Regions from separate parts of the Stenotrophomonas sp. YJH_SMC_48-3 genome, predicted to be linked through region 2. Evidence: riboswitches for the same ligand, from Rfam matches in the RefSeq annotation. Region 2 holds a riboswitch; the other holds the start of a gene.
What was found. A riboswitch is a leader RNA that binds a small molecule or an ion and turns the genes downstream of it on or off. The one in region 2 is predicted to bind thiamine pyrophosphate.

Region 1 (5,439 bases), on a different contig from region 2:
AGGAACACAACCGGTGCACGCCGCTGGTGGCGGCCGCTGGCCGCGGTGTTCGGTGCGCTGGTACTGGGGAGCGCGGCGGTGTCCGCGCAGGAAGCCCCTGCGCATTGGATGGCCTACGCCGCTGCGGTCGGTGGCCAGCTGCAGCAGCGCCTGCAGCAGGAGCAGGACCCGCAGGCGCAGCGCGTGCTGGAATGGCTGCAGGCACATCCGGACGCACCGACGCCGCTGCCGGTGAGCGTGTGGATCGCGGCGGATGGCCGCATCTCGAAGCTGGAATTCGACAGCCTGGGCGATGCCCAGGTCGACGCCGACCTGCGCGCGACGCTGCAGGGCGCGCCGTTGCAGGCAGCCCCGCCGGCCGACATGCGCCAGCCGCTGCGGCTGGGGCTGGTGCTGGAGCCGAAGTAGATCCACGCCATGCGTGGATGTGGTGGGTAGATGCCGACCTTGGTCGGCAGGCGCGCGCCAACCCGGGTTGGCGACTACCGGTAGCCCGCCACGCATGGCGTGGCTCTACTGCGTTGCCACCTGTGGCTCGCGCGCGGCGGCGCTCCATGCGCGCAGGCCGAACACGGCCAGGCCGAGGAAGAACACGTACAGCGCCGCGGTCACATGCAGCGACTTGAACAGGTACGCACCCACATAGACCACGTCCACCGCGATCCACACCCACCAGCAGGCCACGTGGCGGCGTGCCTGCCACCATTGCCCGACCAGGCTCAGGCCGGTCAGCAGCGCGTCCAACCACGGCAGGGCGGCATCAGTGAAGCTGTGCATGGCTGCACCCAGCGCCACGCCACCACACAGGCCGATGGCCAGGTCACGCAGCAGCGTGCCGCGTGCCAGCGGCACGATGCGGATGCTGCCCTCATCGGCGGCATGCTGCCGCCAGTTGAGCCAGCCGTAGACCAGGAAGCCACCGAAGGCGACCTGCAGCAGGGTGTCCGAGTACAGCTTGGCCTCGGCGAATACCAGCCCGTACAGCGTCACCGACAGCAGGCCCACCGGCCACGCCACCAGCCGGCGCCGGGCCATCAGCCAGACGCCAAGGATGCTGCACAGTGCGGCGGTCCACTCGAGCATCACGCCGCTCACAGCGCGAACGTCACCGACAGGCGGGCCTGTCGCGGTGCGCCGGGGAACAGGTAGTAGTCACCGCCGCTGCTGCCGGTATCGCGCCAGTAGAAGCGGTTGAACACGTTGTCCACCGACAGGTTCCAGGTCACCGCACGCTCGTGCAGGCGATGCTGGAAGCGCAGACCAGCGTCGAACACCGAGTAGTCCGGTGCGCGCACGCCGCCGTCGGCACGTGCGACGTTGGCACCGGCATAACGCCAGCCGCCAGTGACATCCAGGCCCTGCACGAACGGCAGCGCATAGGCCACATGCACGCTGGCCCGCACCTTCGGCACATTCACCAGCTGATGGCCTTCATAGGCCGGCGTGCCGGTGTCGCGCGCACGCGCCTGCAGCACGCTGGCACTGGCCACGATCTGCAATGCGTCGGTCAGCTGGCCGTTGGCGGTCAGCTCCAGGCCGGTGTGGGTCTGGGTGCCTTCCTCGACGAAGGTGTAGCCCACGTCGCTGTTGTCCGGCCTGGCGTACTGGTACGGCTGCGAAATGCGGAACACGGCCGCACCCAGGGTCAACGCCTCGACCGGCACGTACTTCACGCCCACTTCCAGCTGGCGCGACTGCACCGACGGCAGGAAGGTGTCGGCATTGCTGGTCCAGAACGGCGCTTCCTGGCCAAGCGAAATGCCGCGCACGTAACTGGCATAGGCGTTGAGCTGGTCGGTGGCCTTCCACACCAGCGCGGTCTGCGGCAGGAAGCGTGACAGGCGGCTGTGGCGCTGCGGGGTGCCGCGCTTGTCGTAGGCGCGCTCATCGAGGCGCACGAAGCGGCCACCGGCCAGCCACTGCCAGTCGTCACCGAAGCTCATCCGGTCCAGCGCGAAGAAGGCGGTCTGGCGGCTGTCCAGGCGACGTGCGGACGGGCCAGGCATCTTCGGCGACGGCGCGAATACCGGCACCGGTGCTTCGTGGATGTTGGTGGTGCCGACGTACTCGTTGACGCTCGGGCGCCTGTCCACGGTGCGGCGGAAGTAGTCGGCGCCGAGGGTCAGCTCATGGCCGACGCTGCCGGTCTCGAAACGGCCACGCAGCTCGGCACGGGCCTGCTGGTTGCGGCGGGTATCGTCCGGGCTGCGGTAGTCGTAGACGTCGTAGTCGCCGTTGGGCGCGAAGTAGTTGCCCGGCACGCTGCCATCGGCGCATTGCACGGCGTAGTAGCAACCGTAGGCGAAGGCGACGTTGTCATCGATCACCGACCGGCTGTGGCCGACCGACACGCGGGACTGCCAGGCGTCGTTGAAATCGTAGGTGTGCAGCGCGGTGATGTTGGTGCTGGCAATATCCACCGGACGCTGCCACGGCTGGTAGCCGAGCAGGTGCTCGCGGTCGACGCCGCGCGGCAGGTCGCGTGCGCCCAGCAGCTGGTAACCGGACACCGAACGCTGCGAACTGGTCTGGTAATTGGCGTCCACCTCCAGCTTGCCGCGTTCGCCGATCAGCCAGTCGGCCGCCAGCGAGTAGAAATTGCGGCGGCCATCGGCGTGCTCGACATAGGAATTGCTTGAATCCCACGCGGCATTCAGGCGCAGGCCGAAGCGCGGGGTGATCCAGTGGCCGACATCGACGGCGACGTAGCGCGAGCCTTCCGAATCGGTGCCGAGCGTGGCGGTGCGCACTTCGGCCGGGCGCTTGCCGATGTAGTTGATGATGCCACCCGGTGCCATCACGCCTGCGGCCAGGCCGGCTTCACCCTTGAGGATCTCCACCGACTGCACGTTCTCCAGCGCCAGGCGCTGTTCGCCGGCGATGGACAGGCCGTTGAAGCGGTAGCCGGTGGCGGCGTCCAGCGCGAAGCCACGGATGGCGATGTTCTGGTAGTAACCCACCGGCGCATACGCATCACCGAGCGAGGCATCGTTGCTGGCCAGCTCGGACAGCGAACGCACCTGGCGACGGTCGAGATAGTCGCGCTCGAGCACGTTCACCGAGGCCGGCGTGTCCTTCCAGCTGCCGCCACCGAAGGCGTTCACGCGCGAGGTATCGGCTTTCGGTTTGCCGGCCTGCACGCGCACCGCTGCCAGTTCGGTCGGCGAATGCTCGGCGCCGGTGGCAGCCGCATCGGGGGACGCCTCGGCCTCGCTGGCGTGCAGCGGCAGCGCGGCGCAGAGGGCGAGGGAGAGCAGGGTGGGGCGCAGGCAGCGGTTCATTCGATTCGTCTTCGGACAACAAGGGAGACGAAGCGACGGCGCGCAGGTGCACCTGCCCATGACGGGGGTGTGGCTGCGGCTCAAAGCTCCCTACGCCGGTGCAAACCGGATCAGGTTCCAAGGGACTCTCTCAGCCTGGCAGATCCAGGCACCCCCGCTTCAGGTGACCATTTCACTACAAATGGTACGGATTTGCGAGCCGGCGCCCTTCAGGCTGCCGCGTGCAGGGCCTGCAGCAATGCCTGTCCCGGCGCGCTGTGGAACCACGCCGGGTGCCCCAGCATGAAGGGCTGCCACGCCACGTCGGCATTCGCGGTCGAGCCGGTGACACCTTCGAAGTACTCCACTTCGGACAGTGCGAAGTCGAAATGGACCATCGGCAGCAGGTCGGCCAGCAGGTGCACGCGTGCCGCCGACAGCGGCAGTACCTGGCGGTAGCCGTCGAGCAGGGCCAGCGCGATATCGATGCGCACCGCCTCCATGCCGCGCTCCAGCTCCAGCCACGCCACCGCGTTGCGCTCGATCGCGGTGGCGAGGTCGAACAGTGCGCTGGTGGGCGAGGCCAGGCCGAAATCCAGCACGGTGCTGATCTGCCCATCGCGCCACAGCAGGTTGGAAACATGCCAGTCGTTGTGGGCCCACAGCCGCGGCTCGTCGCGCAGGCGCTTGGCCAGGCCGGCATGCCACGGCAGCACGTCACGCTGCAGCTGCGCTTCCCACGGAATGCGCGCGAGATAGCGGGCCAGCGCGGGGCGCTCGTGCAGCCCTGCCTTGATGGCCGCGACCGGATCGTCGGCGCGGATCAGATCGTCGCGCGCGACCAGCACATGGGTGCTGCGCTGGGGCGCGTGGTAGCTGGCGGCGGCACGGTGCAGCTGTGCGAGTGCGCGTCCGGCTTCACGGGCCTGCGCGATATCGGTCAGCAGCGACCACGACACCGCGTCGCGATACAGGTCCTCACCGACGCCAACCGCATGCAGCTCGAAGGTCCATTCGCCATGCTCGACGGCGCTGTGGCCATCGGCCGCTGGCAGCACCTGCACCACCGGCACGCCCGCTGCGGCGAGATGGGCGATGAAGTGGTGTTCTTCTTCCAGGCAGGCCGCGCTGCGCACGCTGTGGTGGTGGCGCTTGATGAACACCGCGCCGTCCCTGCCATTGACGATGGCGGCGGCCGACAGTGGCCGCGGGCTGTGCCAGCGCGGTTGGCTCTGCTCGTCCAGCTGAGGGTAGCGCTGGCGCAGCCACGCAATGTCCGCCGCGCTGATCGGTGGCCAGTCGGCAGCAACCTCGTCGTTGTTCAGGCCCTGCACGCGGTGGGAGGAAGAAGTCATGCCGCAGCCCCGGTGGGGAAAGTCGCATCCAAGGCTGCGCATTCAACGCCATGCACGTGGCCAACGCAAACGGGCGGGTCATCGACCCGCCCGTCCGTGCATCAGCTGCGGTGATGCCGCCGCGCTGCCTACCAGCCGCGATGGCGGCCGCGGTCGTGGTAGTAGCGGTTGTCGTAGTAGCGCTCGCGCTGCCAGCGACGGTTGTCACCGCGGTCGTAGTAGCCGCTGCGGTAATAGCCACGGTCGTAACGACGATCGTAGCGGTCGTCATAGCGGCGGTTGTCGTAGTAACGACGGTCGCGGCGGTCGGAGGTGGTCAGGTTGCCGATCGCGCCGCCGGCCACGGCGCCGCCCACGGTGGCGGCAGGATCACCGTTGGAGAGCAGGTTGCCGGCCACGCCACCGACCACGGCGCCGACCAGGGTGCGCTTGTCCTTCCTCGACATCGCGCTGGCATCGCTGACCACGGCCACACTGGCCACCAGTGCCAGAGCCATCGCCAGACCACGGAAGCTGAGTGTGGAAGTACTGAGCATGTTCGTTCTCCTGTGAGGTGCATGCCACGCTGGGCAGGGAGGGCGCGGGCGCCCCGGCTGCCGTGGTGTCCACGCTGGCGTTCCAACATTGCCGGAACATTGCCTGGTCCACCGTGCGGCTTGCGCATTCATCTAGCGGCAGGCGGCATGAAGCAAGGCTGAAAGCGGCCTCGGCCGCTCAGCTGGCAGAAAGGGAAAAGGCCACGCGGACGTGGCCCTCCCTTCTCTCCCAAGGCGCTGCGGGCTTAGACGCCCATCGCCTTCTGTGCCTGCCGGGCCTGCTCCTGC
Region 2 (5,439 bases):
TGGCCTTCTCCGGATCCAGGCCGAGGTGGAACTGGTCTTCCCAGCGGAACTCGAAACGCGCCTTGCTCAGCGCGTTGTCGCGCACCTGCGCGCCCGGATGCCCCTTGGCCAGGTCGGCTGCGTGCGCGGCAATGCGATAGGCCATGATGCCGTCGCGCACATCCTGGCGGTTGGGCAGGCCAAGGTGCTCCTTCGGCGTCACGTAGCAGAGCATCGCCGTGCCGAACCAGCCGATCATCGCCGCACCGATCGCGCTGGTGATGTGGTCGTAGCCCGGCGCGATGTCGGTGGTCAGCGGGCCCAGCGTATAGAACGGCGCCTCGCCGCACTCGCGCAGCTGCTTGTCCATGTTCTCCTTGATCAGCTGCATCGGCACATGGCCGGGGCCTTCGATCATGGTCTGCACATCATGCTTCCAGGCGATCTTCGTCAGCTCACCCAGCGTTTCCAGCTCACCGAACTGCGCGGCGTCGTTGGCATCGGCGATGCAGCCCGGGCGCAGGCCGTCACCCAGCGAGAAGGTCACGTCATAGGCCTTCATGATCTCGCAGATGTCTTCGAAATGCGTGTAGAGGAAATTCTCCTTGTGGTGCGCCAGGCACCACTTGGCCATGATCGAGCCACCACGGCTGACAATGCCGGTCACGCGCTTGGCGGTGAGTGGCACGTAGCGCAGCAGCACGCCAGCGTGGATGGTGAAGTAGTCCACGCCCTGCTCGGCCTGCTCGATCAGCGTGTCACGGAAGATCTCCCAGGTAAGTGCTTCGGCACGGCCGTCGACCTTCTCCAGCGCCTGGTAGATCGGCACGGTACCGATCGCCACCGGCGAGTTGCGGATGATCCACTCGCGGGTCTCATGGATGTGCTTGCCGGTGGACAGGTCCATCACCGTGTCACCGCCCCAGCGGATCGCCCACACCAGTTTCTCCACTTCCTCGGCAATGCCCGAGGACACCGCGCTGTTGCCGATGTTGGCGTTGATCTTGGTCAGGAAGTTGCGGCCGATGATCATCGGCTCGCTCTCCGGATGGTTGATGTTGTTGGGCAGCACCGCGCGGCCGCGTGCGATCTCGTCGCGCACGAATTCGGGTGTGATCACCTTCTGGATTGAAGCACCGAACGACTCGCCCGGGTGCTGCTGCAGCAGGCCGGCATCGCGGACCGCGTCGAGCCGCTGGTTCTCGCGGATGGCGACGAACTCCATTTCCGGCGTGATGATGCCGCGCCGCGCATAGTGCATCTGGGTGACGTTCGCGCCGGCTCGCGCACGGCGTGGCAGGCTGCGCGCAGGGAACCGCACGGCATCGAGTTTCGGGTCATGCTCGCGGTCGCGGCCGAACGAAGAACTCAGTCCTTCGAGCTGTTCGGTATCGCCGCGTTCCTCCACCCAGCCGCGGCGCAGCGCCGGCAGGCCTGCGGACAGATCGATGCGTACGCCCGTATCAGTGTAGGGGCCGGACGTGTCGTAGACCGTGACCGGCGCATTCTCTTCGCCGCCGAACAGGGTCGGCGTGCGGGTCAGCGCGATCTCGCGCATCGGCACCAGCAGATCCGGGCGCGAGCCGGCCACGTGTATCTTGCGCGATCCGGGAATGGGCCGGGTCACGGATTCGGAGAGTTGCTGGGCCTGTTGCTGCAGGGCGGAGAGCTGTGCGTTCATCGGGCATCGTCCAGGAAGGTCAGGGACGAAGCGGCGGCGCACTGCGACCCCGCGCGGACGGTCCTTGGGCGGAGTCCGGGCACGGCTGCATTGCAAAGCTTCCCTACGCCGGTATGAGCCGGATCAGGTTCCAAGGGACTGTCTCAACCGTGGCCACATGGCCCGGTACCCCCGCTTCTTGGTGTGCATTAGAGCACAGAACGTGCTGTAGCCCATGGCTGTTCCATCCACGCACGGCGTGGATCCGCTGTTTCTGTATTAACAGAACCGTGACATCGCATTCAGTAACGTGCACGCGCATCGTGCCGCTGCGGCCGGTGTTTCCCCGCCGCCTTCGCGGCCCCTGCCCGGTCTGTGCTGCATGTCGCCGGCCCCTCGCAGCAAGCTCTGCTCGCTCCCCTCAATCCCTTGATCGGAGAAGCCCCTTCATGGTGTTTCGCGTTTCCATTGCACTGGTTCTGCTGCTGGTGCTGCTCGCCGGTGTTGCACCCGGTCCCTTCAATACCGTGGTGCAGAGCATCCTCGGCGAACTCATCCGCGGCATCGGCTGGCTCTACCTGCTGGTCGTGTTCCTGGCCCTGGTATTCCTGATGTACCTGGCCTTTGGCCGGTTCGGCAACCTGCGCATCGGCGGAGAGGACGCCGAACCGGAGTTCTCGCGGGCCAGCTGGATGTCGATGCTGTTCGCTGCCGGCATGGGCATCGGCCTGGTGTTCTGGGGCGCCGCCGAGCCCATTTCGCACTTCAGCAAGCCACCGGAGGGGCTGGCGCCCGAAAGCATGGACGCCGCGCGCGCCGCCATGCGCTATGCGTTCTTCCATTGGGGCCTGCACCCCTGGGCCATCTATGCGCTGATCGGCCTGGCAATGGCCTGGTTCCAGTTCAACCGCAACGGCCGTGGCCAGATCAGCGATATGTTGCAACCGATCATCGGCCGTCACCATCGTGGCTGGATCGGGCATATGGTCAACATCTCCGCGGTCGTCGCCACCGCGGTTGGCGTGGCTACAGCACTGGGCTTCGGCACGGTACAGATCGCGGCCGGCGTGGAACGCGTGTTCGGCGTGCAGGCGGGCGTGCCGCTGCAGCTGACCATCATCGCAGTGGCTTTCGTACTGTACATGGCGTCCACGCTCAGCGGCGTCGGCCGCGGCATGAAATGGCTGTCCAACTTCAACCTTGCATTGGCTGCACTGCTGCTCGCGCTGGTGCTGGTACTCGGCCCGACTGGCGCGATCTTCAACACCTTCACGACGACGTTGGGCTCCTATCTCAATCAGCTGGTGACGATGAGCCTGCGCATGTCACCGTTCTCGTCCAGCACCTGGGTCGCGGACTGGACGATCTTCTACTGGGCCTGGTGGATCTCCTGGGCACCGTTCGTGGGTTCGTTCATCGCGCGCATCTCGCGCGGGCGCAGCGTGCGCGAGTTCGTGATCGGCGTGGTGCTGGCACCGACGCTGCTGGGCTTCTTCTGGTTCTCGGTGTTCGGTGGCACCGCGATCTGGATGCAGATCTTCGGCCAGGCCGACCTGCTGCAGGCACTGGGCAACGGCTATGAAACGGTGCTGTTCACCATGTTCGACAGCATGCCGCTGCCGTTGCTGCTGTCGTGCATTGCGCTGGTGCTACTGATGATCTTCTTCGTGACCTCGGCTGATTCTGCGGTACTTGTGCTGGCCAGCATGTCCACGGACGGCGCGGGCGAGCCATTGCGCAAGCACAAAGTGGCGTGGGGTGTCGGCATTGCGCTCGTGGCGGGTTCCTTGCTGTTGGCAGGGGGACTGGAGGCGCTGCAGGGCATGATCACCATCGCTGCGCTGCCGTTCGCGCTGCTGATGCTTCTTGTGATGGTGTCCCTGTACCGGGTGCTGGACCAGGAATACACCCGGGAGCGGCGGCAGGCGCAGCGCCAGCGGCACATGATCGATGCGTGGATTGCACGCGAGATGGCGGCGCAGGAGGAAACCCAGGCGGAGGCAGCGCGCGCGCACGATCAGGATTGAGGGGGTTTTGCAGCCTGCGGCTGCACCGCTTTTTTCAAGCAACGGCAACAACAACTTCAAAAGCGGCTCTGGATTTCTGCTGGTCTGGCGGTGAGGGGGCCGATGGCGGGACACGCCGCAAGTACGTCCCTGTAGGCTCGGCCACGGCATCCATGCCGTGGACGGTCCCGCCATCGGCCCCCTCCCCGCCTCCGGCAATTTCCCGGTGACGGCAGTAGATCCACGCCATGCGTGGATCAGGTGTATCGGAAAACAAGAAGGGGTCGGATCCGTTTTCCTTCGGAAAACGGGTCCGACCCCAACCCACAGCGCGCGGCTGTTGCTGTTGCTGTTGCCTTTGCTCTTGATCTTCTTCTTTCTCTTCCTGCGGTGGCGGCCGCAGGAAACTGTCCGTGGCCGGGCGGGTGGGTTGGCTGGGGGCGTGAGCCGCATGGGCCCGAGGCATGCCTCGGGCGGGTTGGGCCGGATGCCCAACCCCGGTCTTGCCGTGTGCGCAGGACAGTGCACACGAGCAAGCGGCGACCGAGTTTACATGGTCGTACTTGCAGCGGCCCCCAGACAATCCACCCGCCCGGCCAAACCAAGCATCACTGAAACCCTTACCACCGCAGAGGGGGCTCAGCCCGGTCGCCGGAAAACCTCAATATCCCGCCGCCTGCCCATCCTTGCGGCTCTCCGAAGCACCGTAGTAAACACCGGTCTCGGGATCACGCATGATCGCCTGGTACCCGCCATACGGGCCATCGGCGAACACGATGCGATGCCCCTTGCGCATCAACGCGCGCACCGTCTCGTACGGGAAGCCGGTTTCCAGATTCACTTCACCACCATCGGTCATCGCCGTGGCCTGACCCGTCGGTTCAGTCGAGCCTTCGTGCTGGATGCGCGGCGCATCACCGGCTTCCTGCAGATTCATGCCGAAGTCCACCAGGTTCATCACGATCTGCGCGTGGCCCTGCGGCTGCATCGCGCCGCCCATCACGCCGAAGCTGGCATACGGCTTGCCGCCCTTGGTGATGAACGCCGGAATGATGGTCTGGAAGGGGCGCTTGCCCGGCGCGTAGCCGTTGGGATGGTTCTTCTGCAGCACGAACATCTCGCCACGATCCTGCAGGATGAAGCCCAGCCCCGGCGGCGCCATGCCGCTGCCCATGCCGCGGTAGTTGGACTGGATCAGCGAGACCATCATGCCGTCGGCGTCGGCCACGGTCATGTAGATCGTGTCGCCCTCCTCCAGCTGCTTCGGCGTGCCCGGCTGCACTTCCTTCAACGCCTTGTCCATCGAGATCAGCGCGCGGCGCTGCGCGGCGTACTCCTTGGAGATCAGCTTCTGCACCGGCGCCGGCTGGAATGCCATGTCGGCGTAGAAGCGTGCACGGTCGGCGAAGGCCAGCTTCTTCGCTTCGACGAACAGGTGCACGTGCTCGGGTGAGCCGAACGGGATCTTCGAGAAATCGTAGCCTTCCAGCACGTTGAGGATCTGAAGCGCGGCAATGCCCTGGCTGTTGGGTGGCAGCTCCCAGACGTCGTAGCCACGGTAGTTGCTGCTGACCGGCTCGACCCATTCACCGTGGTGCTCGGCCATGTCCTGATAGCTCAGGTAGCCACCGTTGGCCTTGAAATAGTCGCCGATGGTGCGGGCGATGTCACCCTTGTAGAAGGCGTCGCGTCCGCCATCGGCGATCTTCTGCAGCGTGCTGGCCAGATTCGGGTTCTTCCACATCTCGCCCTTGCGCGGGGCGTGGCCGTTGATCGTGAACTGCTCCTTGAAGC

Region 1: it holds a riboswitch for thiamine pyrophosphate, as region 2 does, so the genes downstream of both, AC5P65_RS15310 (TonB-dependent receptor) here and thiC (phosphomethylpyrimidine synthase ThiC) in region 2, are expected to answer to the same signal.

The regions. Positions count from the first base shown of each region.
Region 1 is NZ_JCAFSQ010000009.1:163,063-168,501, reverse strand. It holds gene AC5P65_RS15320 (hypothetical protein) at 1-408, shown strand, start outside; gene pnuC (nicotinamide riboside transporter PnuC) at 514-1,083, opposite strand; gene AC5P65_RS15310 (TonB-dependent receptor) at 1,092-3,281, opposite strand; TPP riboswitch at 3,352-3,447, opposite strand; gene AC5P65_RS15305 (phosphotransferase enzyme family protein) at 3,491-4,615, opposite strand; gene AC5P65_RS15300 (glycine zipper 2TM domain-containing protein) at 4,744-5,151, opposite strand; gene AC5P65_RS15295 (peptidoglycan-binding protein) at 5,397-5,439, opposite strand, start outside.
Region 2 is NZ_JCAFSQ010000013.1:61,582-67,020, forward strand. It holds gene thiC (phosphomethylpyrimidine synthase ThiC) at 1-1,660, opposite strand, end outside; TPP riboswitch at 1,743-1,843, opposite strand; gene AC5P65_RS18290 (BCCT family transporter) at 2,089-3,666, shown strand; gene ggt (gamma-glutamyltransferase) at 4,307-5,439, opposite strand, start outside.